One region of the Pseudomonas sp. StFLB209 genome, then DNA from elsewhere that is predicted to be linked to it. Evidence: riboswitches for the same ligand, from Rfam matches in the RefSeq annotation. Region 1 holds a riboswitch; each other region holds the start of a gene.
The links. Region 1 has a riboswitch for cobalamin ahead of PSCI_RS25365 (TonB-dependent receptor). Riboswitches for the same ligand answer to the same signal wherever they lie in the genome.

Region 1 (3,972 bases):
CCACATCGTCACTGACCGCCTTGTTCAGCCACAGGTTGGCGCTGCGCCGTGGCACGTCGGTGGGACGGTTGCCAGCCCGCGATACGCTCTGGCCGTTGGAAACTTCGTCAAAATCATCGTATCTGGCGCGTACCACCGAGGCGTTGGCCGAGACCTGCCAGCCCTGCGCCAGGCTCAGGTCGAGGCTGGCTTCCAGGCCATTGGAGGTCTGCTGGCCGACCTGCTGGCTGAGGCGGGTCAGCGGATCGACCGACAACAGCTTCTTCTTGACGATGTGGTAGGCCGCCAGGGTCCATTCACCCTGCCCGTCCCAGAACTGCTGCTTGAGGCCGAACTCAGTCTGTTTCGCCTCGGTCAGGTCCATCTGCTGCTGGGTCGGGTTGAGGCTGATCAGGTTGCTGATGCCGTCCTCACTGGTCGAGTACTGGCCGTACAACGACAGTTGGTCGGTGACTGCGAACACCAGCCCGGCACGCCAGTTGCCGCCATCGAGGCTACGGTCGCTGCGGGTGCCGGCGCGCATGTCGTCGCGATTGATGTGGTTCTGGTCGCGGCGGATGCCGGTAACCAGCGACCAGCGCTCGGACAGTTGCAGGCGGTTTTCGGCAAACAGGGCGAAGGTGTGGGTGACGGTGTTGGCCAGCGGCCGGAACGGCGAGTTGCTCTGGAAATAGCCGTCAGCCGCTTGCCATGGGTCGATGTAGTCGCCGCCAACATCGTTGTACGGCGAGTTGTTATCGAGCTCAAAGCGGATCTTGTTGTACTCGGCGCCCACCACGGTCTGGCTGTCCAGGCCGAACAGCGAGTGCTTGAAGGTAAAGCTCTGGCGGTCGCCGATCTGTTCCTGGTCGTGCTTGATTTCCAGGTAGTCGCCGCGCAGCAGTTGGCCGCGTGTACTGTCCCAGCTGTAGATTTCAGCATTGCGCCAGTGACGGCGGCTCTTGACGTAGTACAGCTGATTGCTGGCGCTGATTGAGTCGCTGAGCGTCCAGTCGGTGGTCAGGCGTGTCCATTGATCGTCGTAACGCTGCACGGCGTTACGCAGGTTGTAGTTCTCGTCGCGCAGGCTGTCGCGGTAGTGGCCGTCGATCAATGGCGTGCCGAAGTACGACGAAGGCTCGCTGTTGCCGCGATCATGGGCCAGGGTAAAGCTCAGGTCATCGCTGGCCTGCCAGCGCACGGCCAGGCTTAGCGCATTGCTGCGCGAATCGCCGTGATCGACCCAGCCATTGCTCTGTTGCTGGTTGAGGGTCAGGCGATAGCTCAGGCTGTCGCTCAACGAGCCGCCACTGTCCAGTGCCGCCTGCTGACGATCGTATGAGCCATAACCCAGGCGCAGGCGGTTGCGAATTTCGCCTTCGAACGGTTTCTTCGGCACGATATTGACCGTCGCCCCGGTCGCACCTTCGCCATACAGCACCGATGCCGGGCCACGCAGTACATCAATGTGCTCGACCATCCAGGTGTCCACCGGAAAGGTCTGGGTGCCCATGCCGGTGTAGAAGCGTGAGCCGTCAAACAGGGTCATTACCGATTCGTGCCCGGTAAAACCGCGCGCCGACAGCGCGGTGTTGCCGTTGCCCGGTGCGGCAATGCTGGTAATCCCCGGCGCACGGGTCACCGCGTCCTGCACGCTCTGATTGTTGCGCTGCTCGATGGCAGTGCTGTCGATGCGGGTGGCGCTGGCCGGCGTTTGCAGTGGCGTCAGGTTGAGCCGCGAAGCGCTGGGCAACGGGGTGCTCAGGGCGGTTTGCGGCTGATCGGCCTGCTCTTGAACTGTGGTTGCCGGCAAGGCCAGGCTGCCGGGTTGCTCGGCCAGGGCTACAGGAGAAAGGACCACCGGCGAGAGCGCCAGCAGGCTGAACTGCAATGGAGAAAAACGGGACATGCTATTCCAACTCGATGAGGAAAGATGAACCCGGAGGGGAATAACGCATAGGCAATCAGGCACGCAGACGCACCCGAATACCGGCCTGCGCCCGCCCACCGCGGGGTTGCCAAACTGAAGTTGCAGGCCGGTCTCCGGGCTTGCGAGGATCATGAAACCTTCACCTTCCCATGCAGCCTGTGAGGCTGTAGCACAGTGGTATATAGAAGGTTTCGCTCGCCTACCGTTGCGGGGGCAGCGCCGGACTGGTCATCTGAGTGACGCACCGGCTTCCCGTTTCACCCCATGCACGGCGGCATGGGACACCTGAAACTGGGCGGCATCTGACCACCGATGAACGGTCGAGTCAATAGTAGATGACTCACCGCCGTAGGAGCGGCTTTAGCCGCGAATTGGTCTTGCGTTTTGTGCATGGGTCATTGTCGCGGTTGTCTGGGCTGCCGGTTTCGCCCCCGAATCGACGCCTACCCTCGGCCAGCGCCCAAGTCGCGATTTGCGTCGTCTGTGCCATCTCTACTCAAAGATCAAAGGCAACGGCAACAGCAACTGAAGAAACTTCAGTTGCTTGAGTGTTCAGTCGTAACGAAACGCTGCTGCACGCTGACCCGGATAAACGCGCCGATAAACAGCACGGTATAGAACATCACGATGGTCGGCGCCGGGGCGCTGTCGAGGAAGAACGCCAGGTACACCCCGAAGAACGCCGCCAATAGTGAAATCAGCATGGACACCAGCAGCATGGCCTTGAAGGTCCGGGTCAACAGCAAGGCAATCGCCCCTGGCGCGATCAGCAAGGCGATCGCAAGGATGATCCCCGCCGCCTTGAGCGCACCGACGATGGTCAGGGATATCAGACTCAGCAGTCCATAATGCAGCCAGCGCACCCGCAGGCCCACCGCCTGGGCGTGTGCCGGGTCAAAAGCATGCAGCAGCAGGTCTTTCCATTTCAGGCCGATGACCAGCAGGGTCAACGCGGCGATCAACGCTGAGCCGAGGATGTCGTCCAACCCTACCCCGAGAATGTCGCCGAACAGGATGTGGTCCAGATGCACAGCCGATTCGATCTTCACATACAGCACCAGCCCCAGACCGAACATCCCGGAGTACACCACGCCCATCACCGTGTCCTGTTTGATGCGGCTGTTGTCCTTGAGAAAGCCCGAACTGATGGCGCAGAACATCCCTGCCACGAAGGCGCCCACGGCGTAGGGAATATTGATGATGTAGGCGATCACCACCCCCGGAAACACTGCGTGGGACACCGCATCGCCCATCAACGCCCAACCGCGCAGGACCATGAAGCACGACAGCAGCGCCATCGGCAGCGAGACCAGCACCGCAACGATCAGTGCGTTGACCATGAAGTCGAACTCAAAGGGGCTGAGCAAGGTTTCCAGCAGGCTCATGGCTGCACGTCCAGAGCCGCCTTGCCGCGTCGCCGCGCCGCCAGCATGCCGTGTTTGGGGGCGAGGAAAAAGGCGCAGAGGAAGATCACGGTCTGCAGCACCACGATGATCCCGCCGGTGGCACCGTCGACAAAGTAGCTCAGATAGGCACCGGCAAAGCTGGTCAGCGCACCGATGCTCACCGCAATGATCAGCAGCCGCTCGAAGCGGTCGGTCAGCAGGTAGGCCGTGGCGCCGGGGGTGATGACCATGCAGATCACCAGAAACGCCCCCACGGTCTGCAATGCCGCCACCGTGCAGGCTGACAACAGGGTGAAGAAGATGCCCTTGAGCAGGGTCGGGTTCAGGCCAATCGAGCGGGCGTGGTTTTCATCGAAAAAGGTGACCATCAGGTCTTTCCACTTGGCGGTGAGAATCACCAGCGAGATCATGCCAATCAACACCAGTTGCACCGTATCGCCCGGCGTAATCGCCAGAATATTGCCCTGCACGATGGTCTGGATGTTCACGGAAGTGGGCGACAGCGAGACCATGAACAGGCCCAGGCCGAAGAACGAGGTGAAGATCAGGCCGATGATCACATCTTCCTTGAGCTTGCTGCGCTGGTTGAGAAACAGCATCACTGCTGCGGCCAGGCCGCCAGCGAAGAACGCGCCGATCGAGAACGGCAGACCGATC
Region 2 (3,972 bases), 330 kb from region 1:
TTCGTGGCCTTGCCCGAAGATTTGAACGATGAACTGGCGATGGCCACCAGCGGCTTGCGAGGCATGCAACTCTGGCAAGAACAACTGCTGCTCCTGCTGCCAGCCAGCGAGGCTGAAGTGCAAAAACCTGCTCAGGTACGCACTCGCACCTTGGCGGCGTTCAAATCCGGTTGCACGTATCGGGCGCTGGCCGAGCAGGCGCTGCAAACGGCCAATGATCCGCGCTGGCAGTTTCAGGAATTGGGCTCTTATCACGCCATGCTGGCCTGTGTGGCCGCAGGTGCGGCGGTGACGGTGTTGCCGCGCAGCGTCTTGCAACTGTGCCAATACCCGGTGCAGTTGCCGACTCTGGACCTCGGCAACCGCACGACCTGGCTGGTGTGGCGAAGGGGCTATGCCACACCGGCATTTGAACGTTTTGCCGAAATAATTCGGCACCATGCAGGAGCGGCTTCAGCCGCGAACAGAGTGCAACCGCTTCATGACTAGGGTCGCGAAAGCGCTGTATCAGTCTTCGCAGAACCTCAACCGGTTACCGAACGGGTCATGCACTTCCAGCAGCCGCCCCCAGGCCTGCTCGACGATTTGCGGGCGTCCGTAGCCGTATTGCTTGGCGTGCAGCTCATCGCGCAGCGCCTCGACACCCTGCATCGGAATGAAAATGGTCGCGCCGGGGCTGGCATCGCCATGGTGTTCGGACAAGTGCAGTTGCAGGCCATCGCGTACGATACCCAGGTACAGCGGCAGGCCTGGCTCGAAGCGGTGTTCGAACTCGACACTGAAACCCAGGAAATCCAGATAGAACTCCCGCGCCTTGGCTTCGTCGAAGCTGCGCAGGATCGGGATTGGTTTGGCGAAGCTGATCGCGGCCGGTGCAGACTGCTCGGGCAGCCGCGCTGCCGCAACATTCCAGTCCTTGTAACCCAACTGTTGGGCGACCAGTTCCAGCGCGGCGCTATGCGAAAGTACGCTATCGGGCAACGCAGCGCGCAAGCGCTTGGCCATTTGTTTGGCCTGTTCAATGGTGATCATCACAGCTCTCCGGTCAAGGCAGTCCGGTGCCCGCATTGCCAAGCCTCGACGCTTGAAAGCAGCGATAGGGTTGGGTGTGTACAGCGATGCTTTCACCTTCCTGGCCGGTAGAAGACGCAGGGCGAGCGGCGGGCAGCATCAGGCCGGTGCTGATGCTACACCTTGCCAGACGTGCGGGGAACCCGCCGTGGCACCGGCCCTGACCTTTCGCTTTACAGCCCGATGCCCTACCATGCCGCTCGCCGGTTTCCACCAGGAATTAATAGGGAATCCGTCGCTCATCAGGTTGCTCGGCCATCTGACCCGCGAACCGGAACTGCCCCCGCAACTGTAGGTGCCGAGCCTGCTCCACGATGCCACTGGGTCAAACGATCCGGGAAGGCCGGAGCCGGGCCTGGACGCGCCAGTCAGGAGACCTGCCGGCAAAAAATCAACCAACCGGCGGGGTGTCCGGGATGGACATCCGCGCCCGGCTCCGGGTGCAGCCCTGTGTTTATGGGGCTTATCGATGCCTGTCCGGGCGCCTGCCTTTGTGCAGCTTCGACAGGAGTACCGCAGCATGCTCGCTCGCCTTATCACCCTGGCCGCCACGTTCAGCCTTGCCGGTCTGGCCCAGGCCGCCGCCACCCAGTACCCGTTGACCATCGATAACTGTGGCAAGCCACAGACTTTCGCCCAGGCTCCCGAGCGCGCCGTCACCATCGGCCAGGCCGGCACGGAAATTCTTTATTCGCTGGGGCTGGGCGACAAACTGGTGGGCACCTCGTTGTGGTTCAACAATGTGCTGCCGGAGTTCAAGGCGCAGAACGACAAGGTCGAGCGCCTGGCCGACAACGATCCGAGCTTCGAGGCGGTGATCGGCAAGCGGCCGCAACTGCTGACCGTGCAGTTCGAGTGGATGGTCGGCCCCCAAGGGGTGGTCGGCACCCGTGAGCAATTCAGCGACCTGAAGATCCCCACCTACCTGCTGCCTTCGGACTGTGAAGGCAAGGACAACCTGGTCGGCGCCGACGGCACCCGCACGCAAAACTTCCAGATCGACACCATCTATAAAAGCGTCAGCCAGTTGGCCGAGATTTTCGATGTGCAGGAGCGTGGCCAGCAGTTGAACACCGAGCTGAAGGGACGCCTGGACAACGCCACCCGTCAACTGGCTGGCAAGGACCTGAGCAACACCAGTGCGGTGTTCTGGTTCTCCAGCGCTGACCTGGAAATCGACCCGTACGTCGCCGGTCGCCAGGGTGTTGCCGACTTCATGCTGCAGACCCTGGGCGTGCGCAACGTGGTCGAGTCCAGTGAAGAATGGCCAACCGTGGGCTGGGAAACCCTGGCCAAGGCCAACCCGACCTGGATCATCATTGCGCGCATGGACCGTCGGCGTTTCCCGGCGGATGACTTCCAGAAAAAGCTGGAGTTTCTCCACAAAGACCCGGTGACCAAAAACATGGATGCGGTGAAGAACAACCGCATCATCATCCTCGACGCTGACGCCATGCAGGCTGGTGTGCGCCTGTTCCGTGGCCTGGAAACCCTGGCCAGCGCGTTTGCCAGTGGCAAGGCCGAACAGCCATGAGACGTTTGGCCTGCTGGCTGCTGCTCGGTATCGCACTGCCAGCGACAGCAGAAGTCTGGGAAGTCAAAATGCTCACCCGTGGCGCCGAGGGCGCCATGGTCTATGAACCGGATCACCTGCACATCGCTGCCGGTGATACGGTGCGATTTCTGCCCACCCAGAGCGGCCATAACGCGGCCAGCCTGACGGGCCTGCTACCGCAGGGCGCCGATGCCTTCAAAAGCCCGTTGAACAAGCCGTTCGAACACACTTTCAGCGTGCCGGGACTGTACGGCGTGCAGTGCATTCCGCATCTGGCTATGGGCATGGTCATGCTGATTCAGGTGGGTGAAGCAAATAGCCAGGCAGGTCTGCCAGATGACCTGCCGGCGCGGGCCAAAGAGCGTTTTGCTACGCAACTGCAGAATTTGCGGGCTTCACGCTAAGTTGGTGGACGCGCCATTGCATTCGTCGGCTGAGCCGACTCCCACCGGGCCGCGCCGCCCTTAACTGATCGGCATTATCCCGTAGGAGCGGCTTTAGCCGCGAAGGCTTCCCGGCTAAAGCGGATCGCCGCCCGGCCGGTCATTCAGGCCGTTTAAGCAGGCAGGTGTCCATGATCCAGCCATTGGCTGCCCTGGCCTGCTCACGCAGCCGCTCAATGTCTTGAACCACATCATGCAGCTTGCCTGAAACGAGGATTTCATCTTCCGTGCCCAGGTAAGCGCCCCAGTAGACCTCCAGATCCTGGTCAACCAGACTGTGCAAGCCATTCCCGGCATCGAGCATCACCACCACACTGTCGACATTATCGGCAAAGCCTTCGGCCACAAGCCGCCCGGGGGTGATCGCGATCGAGCGACCGATATTGTTGAGTGCCACCTTGTGCTGTGCGGCCAGGGCCTGGACGCTGCTGATGCCGGGAATCACCTGATAATCCAGCGCGTGACGCCCGCTCCGGCTGATGGCTTCGATGATACGGATCGTGCTGTCATACAACGACGGATCGCCCCAGACCAGAAACGCCCCGCACTGCCCGTCTTGCAGCTCTTCGTCAATCAGCCGCTCGAAGACCAACTGTTTGGCCGCATTGAGTTCAGCGACGCTCTGCCGGTAATCTTCAGCGTCACCTGCCCGTGACGGGCTCGGCGCTTCGACCATGCGGTAGTCACGGTCCTTGATGTAACGCTCGCAGATGTCCCGCCGCAGCTGATTGAGCTTGCCCTTGCTCAGGCCTTTATCCATCAGGAAGAACACATCCACCTGATTCAGCGCGTTAACGGCCTGGACAGTGAGGTAGTCCGGGTTGCCGGCACCGATGCCAATGATCAGGATGGTTTTCATGACACCTCCAGCCAGCACAACCACCGGAACCTTTGGGCTTCAAG
Region 3 (3,972 bases), 860 kb from region 1:
AGATTACCGCCGGTGGTCGACAGCAGCCGCTGCCAGCCGTCTTCAGGCTCCCAGGCTTCGGCGTCGTGTTCGTGGCTATGGGCCGCCACTGGTTCGCCCGCATGGCTGTGCTCTTGGGCGGCTGGGGCTTGCTCGAAGGTTTCTGCCTCAAGAATCAGCGGCGTGACCCACAGGCTTTGCACCAGGGTCAGCAGCAGGGCGGCGAGCAGGCCGCTGAAACCTGCGGTGTGCAGGATGCGCTTGAACATGACGGGCTCTCGATCAATGGCACGGGAAGGCGGCGCTGTGGCGCGTATCGTGGGCGGCGTTGTGCACCGCATCGATATGCGAGAAACCGGCGAAATACACCAGGCTGCAACCGATGACGACAGCGCCGATGGCGGCCGTCAGGCGCTGGCTGAGAGTGGCGGGGGTGGTGACCGACTGGCTGCTGCTGATGCTCGACATGACACTGGCCTCTTGTTGTGAAACGGGCAGGCATGCGCACCAACCCCACCATGAAAATGGCAGGCATCGACGGCGCCCGCCCACCGCGGGGTTGTCCAATAAAGTGATTGCGGGCCGGTCTCCGGGCTTGCGAGGGACACACAGGGTGTCTGACAAAGATCGCCTTCCCGCGCGTACGCACAGTGGATAGACCTTTCGCTCGCTTACCGTTGCGGGGGCAGCACCGGACTTTGTCTGGTCAATGGACCTGAGCAGCACCGGTTTCCCGTTTCACCCCGTGAGGGGCACCCGTAACAAGGTGTGTAGCAGAGCATGGGCGGTCAGTAACGTCAATCTCGGCGTTGACCTGTCGGTGCCCACTGCGTAGCCTTGCGGCCTTGAGGTTCCTTACGCGAGTGAGGCTAAGACGGGAATGCGGTCCCAGATCTGGAAAGTCCGCAGCTGCCCCCGCAACTGTAAGCGGTCATGTTCGCTGCCGTGCCACTGCTCAACGAGCGGGAAGGCGCAGTGAATGCCTTGAAGTTCAAGGCTCCCCGCAAGCCAGGAGACCTGCCTCTAAGCATTCTCACTACAACCGGGCGGGGTGATCCGGTGGCGATCTCCAGCGAGCCATGCGCCGCTGTCGTCCTGCTTGCCCGCCGTATTGCCAAAGGGCATCCGATGAAAACACTGGCCAAGCTTCCCGTCACCATCGTTACCGGCTTTCTCGGCTCGGGTAAAACCACCTTGCTGCGGCATATGCTCGACAACGCCGAAGGGCGCCGTATCGCGGTTATCGTCAACGAATTTGGCGAGTTGGGCATCGACGGTGAAATCCTCAAGCAGTGCACCATCGGTTGTACCGAAGAAGAAGCCAGCGGTCGGGTTTACGAACTGGCCAATGGCTGCCTGTGCTGCACCGTGCAGGAAGAGTTCTTCCCGGTGATGCGCGAACTGGTCGAGCGGCGTGGCGACCTGGACCATATCCTGATCGAAACCAGCGGCCTGGCGCTGCCCAAGCCGTTGGTACAAGCTTTCCAGTGGCCGGAAATCCGCAACGCCTGCACCGTTGACGCGGTGATCACCGTGGTCGACAGCCCGGCGGTCAAGGCCGGCACTTTTGCCGCCTACCCCGATCAGGTCGATGCGCAGCGCAAGCTCGACCCTAACCTGGACCATGAGTCGCCGCTGCACGAGCTGTTTGCCGACCAACTGGCCAGCGCTGATCTGGTCATCCTCAACAAGGCCGACATGATCGACGCTGACGGTCTGGCCGCCGTGCGCGCCGAAGTGGCTGAAGAACTGCCGCCGGCGGTCAAGGTCATCGAAGCCAGCAACGGCCGCCTGCCGCTCAACGTTCTGCTGGGGGTTGGCGCCGAGTCTGAACTGCACATTGACGGGCGCAAGACTCACCATGATTCTCACCATGATGGTGAGGAGGATGACGATCACGATCACGACGCTTTCGATTCGATCTCCATCAAGCTGCCGCAAGCCGAAGAGGCTGTGTTGCTCAGTGCCCTTAATCAACTGGTGGTCGAATACGGCATCCTGCGCGTCAAGGGCTTCGCGGCCATCCCTGGCAAACCGATGCGCTTGCTGATTCAGGGCGTGGGTACGCGCTTTGACAAACACTTCGACCGCGCCTGGCGAGCCGATGAAGAGCGCGCCACGCAACTGGTGCTGATTGGTCAGGAACTGGACGCCGCTCAGCTTGAAGCGCGTCTGAACGCGGCACTGGCCGGCTGACCCATGCACCTGCTGCGAACCCAGCCCGGCGGCTTTGTACCCGACGACAGCATTGCCGATCTCGGCCAGACCCCCGCCGAGCTGGTGATTCTCTGCAGCGGTGACTCCAGCCTCGCGCTGCTGGCCGAAGCCGCCCGGCAACTGCCGGATGACTACCCAAGCCTGCGCCTGGCCAACCCGATGCAGGTCCAGAACCATGCGTCGGTCGATCTGTATGTCGAAGACGTGCTGCAGCATGCGCGGTTGATCCTGATCTCGCTGCACGGCGGCATTGGCTACTGGCGCTACGGCGTCGAGCGGCTGATGGAGCTGGCCGGGCGCGGCGTGCAGGTGATCCTGGTGCCCGGTGATGATCGCCCGGACCCTGAGCTTGCCGATCTTTCCACTGTGCCGGCCGCCGAGCGTGACCGACTCTGGCAGTACCTGCGTCAAGGCGGGCTGGATAACGCGCTGAACCTGTTCCATTGCGTGGCCAGCCACTGGTTGCAGCGCCGTTACCCTTGGCAGGAACCGCAGGCCTTGCCGCGCACCGCGATTTATCATCCGCAGCACGGCACCACCGAGCTTGCCGGTTGGCAAGCCGACTGGGACAGCGACGCGCCGGTGGCGGCGCTGCTGTTCTACCGCTCGCACTTGCAGGCAGCCAATACCGGTTTTATCGACCTGTTTTGCGCCCGTTTAAAGGCCCAGGGCCTGAATCCGCTGCCGATTGCCGTCGCCAGCCTGAAGGAGCCTGGCTGCCTGAGCGTGGTCGAAGACTGGCTGGACCAAGTCGATGCCGCGCTGATTCTGAATACCACCGGCTTTGCCCAGTCCAGCCCGGAAGCGCCGCATCTGCGCCCGTTTCGCCGCAATATCCCGGTGATCCAGGCCATTTGCGCACAAGACAACGAGCCGGCCTGGCAGGCCAGCGAGCTGGGCCTGGGGTCCCGCGACCTGGCCATGCACATCGCCTTGCCGGAACTGGACGGGCGCATCATCAGCCGACCTATCAGTTTCAAGGACCTGGCCTGGCGCAGTGAGCGCAGCCAGTCTGATGTGGTCTGCTACCGCGCCCAGCCAGAGCGCATGGACTTTGTCGCTGCCCTGGCGCACAACTGGGCGCAACTGGCCCGGCTGGCCAATGCCGACAAGCGTGTTGCACTGATTCTGGCCAACTACCCGACCCGCGATGGGCGTATCGGCAACGGTGTCGGTCTGGATACCCCGGCGGCGGCGCTGAATATTTTGCGCGCCATGCAGCAGCAGGGCTATCCGGTGCAGGACCTGCCCGCCAGCGGTACCGAACTGATCCAGCAGTTGCTCGGTGGCGTGACCAACGACCTGGAAACCCTGGACCTGCGCCCCTGCCAGCAAAGCATGGCGCTGGACGAGTACCTGCAGGCCTTTGCGCAACTGTCGAGCGCCAATCAGGCGGCCGTGACTGAGCGCTGGGGCGCGCCGCAGGCTGACCCGATGTTTCGCAGCGGACGGATGATGATCGCCGGCATCCGCCTGGGCCTGACCTTCGTCGGTATTCAGCCGGCGCGGGGTTATCAGGTCGATCCGAGCGCCGTTTACCACGACCCCGACCTGACACCGCCGCATGGTTATCTGGCGTTCTACTTCTGGCTGCGCAAGGCCTATGGCATGCATGCGGTCATTCATGTCGGCAAACACGGCAACCTGGAATGGCTGCCGGGTAAAGGCGTAGGGCTGTCGGCCGAGTGTTGGCCTGATGCGATTCTTGGCCCTACGCCCAATATCTATCCGTTCATCGTCAATGATCCGGGCGAGGGCGCCCAGGCCAAGCGGCGT

Region 2: another riboswitch for cobalamin. It lies ahead of PSCI_RS23905 (ABC transporter substrate-binding protein); the one in region 1 lies ahead of PSCI_RS25365 (TonB-dependent receptor).
Region 3: another riboswitch for cobalamin. It lies ahead of cobW (cobalamin biosynthesis protein CobW); the one in region 1 lies ahead of PSCI_RS25365 (TonB-dependent receptor).

What each region holds. Positions count from the first base shown of each region.
Region 1 covers NZ_AP014637.1:5,698,280-5,702,251, forward strand. Annotated here, with positions in the region: gene PSCI_RS25365 (TonB-dependent receptor) at 1-1,888, opposite strand, end outside; cobalamin riboswitch at 1,997-2,213, opposite strand; gene PSCI_RS25370 (metal ABC transporter permease) at 2,446-3,294, opposite strand; gene PSCI_RS25375 (metal ABC transporter permease) at 3,291-3,972, opposite strand, start outside.
Region 2 covers NZ_AP014637.1:5,369,629-5,373,600, forward strand. Annotated here, with positions in the region: gene PSCI_RS23895 (LysR substrate-binding domain-containing protein) at 1-489, shown strand, start outside; gene PSCI_RS23900 (glyoxalase superfamily protein) at 508-1,032, opposite strand; cobalamin riboswitch at 1,259-1,470, shown strand; gene PSCI_RS23905 (ABC transporter substrate-binding protein) at 1,592-2,605, shown strand; gene PSCI_RS23910 (pseudoazurin) at 2,602-3,030, shown strand; gene cobF (precorrin-6A synthase (deacetylating)) at 3,170-3,928, opposite strand.
Region 3 covers NZ_AP014637.1:4,842,589-4,846,560, forward strand. Annotated here, with positions in the region: gene PSCI_RS21820 (CbtA family protein) at 1-248, opposite strand, end outside; gene PSCI_RS21825 (CbtB domain-containing protein) at 262-447, opposite strand; cobalamin riboswitch at 543-754, opposite strand; cobalamin riboswitch at 811-1,018, shown strand; gene cobW (cobalamin biosynthesis protein CobW) at 1,108-2,175, shown strand; gene cobN (cobaltochelatase subunit CobN) at 2,179-3,972, shown strand, end outside.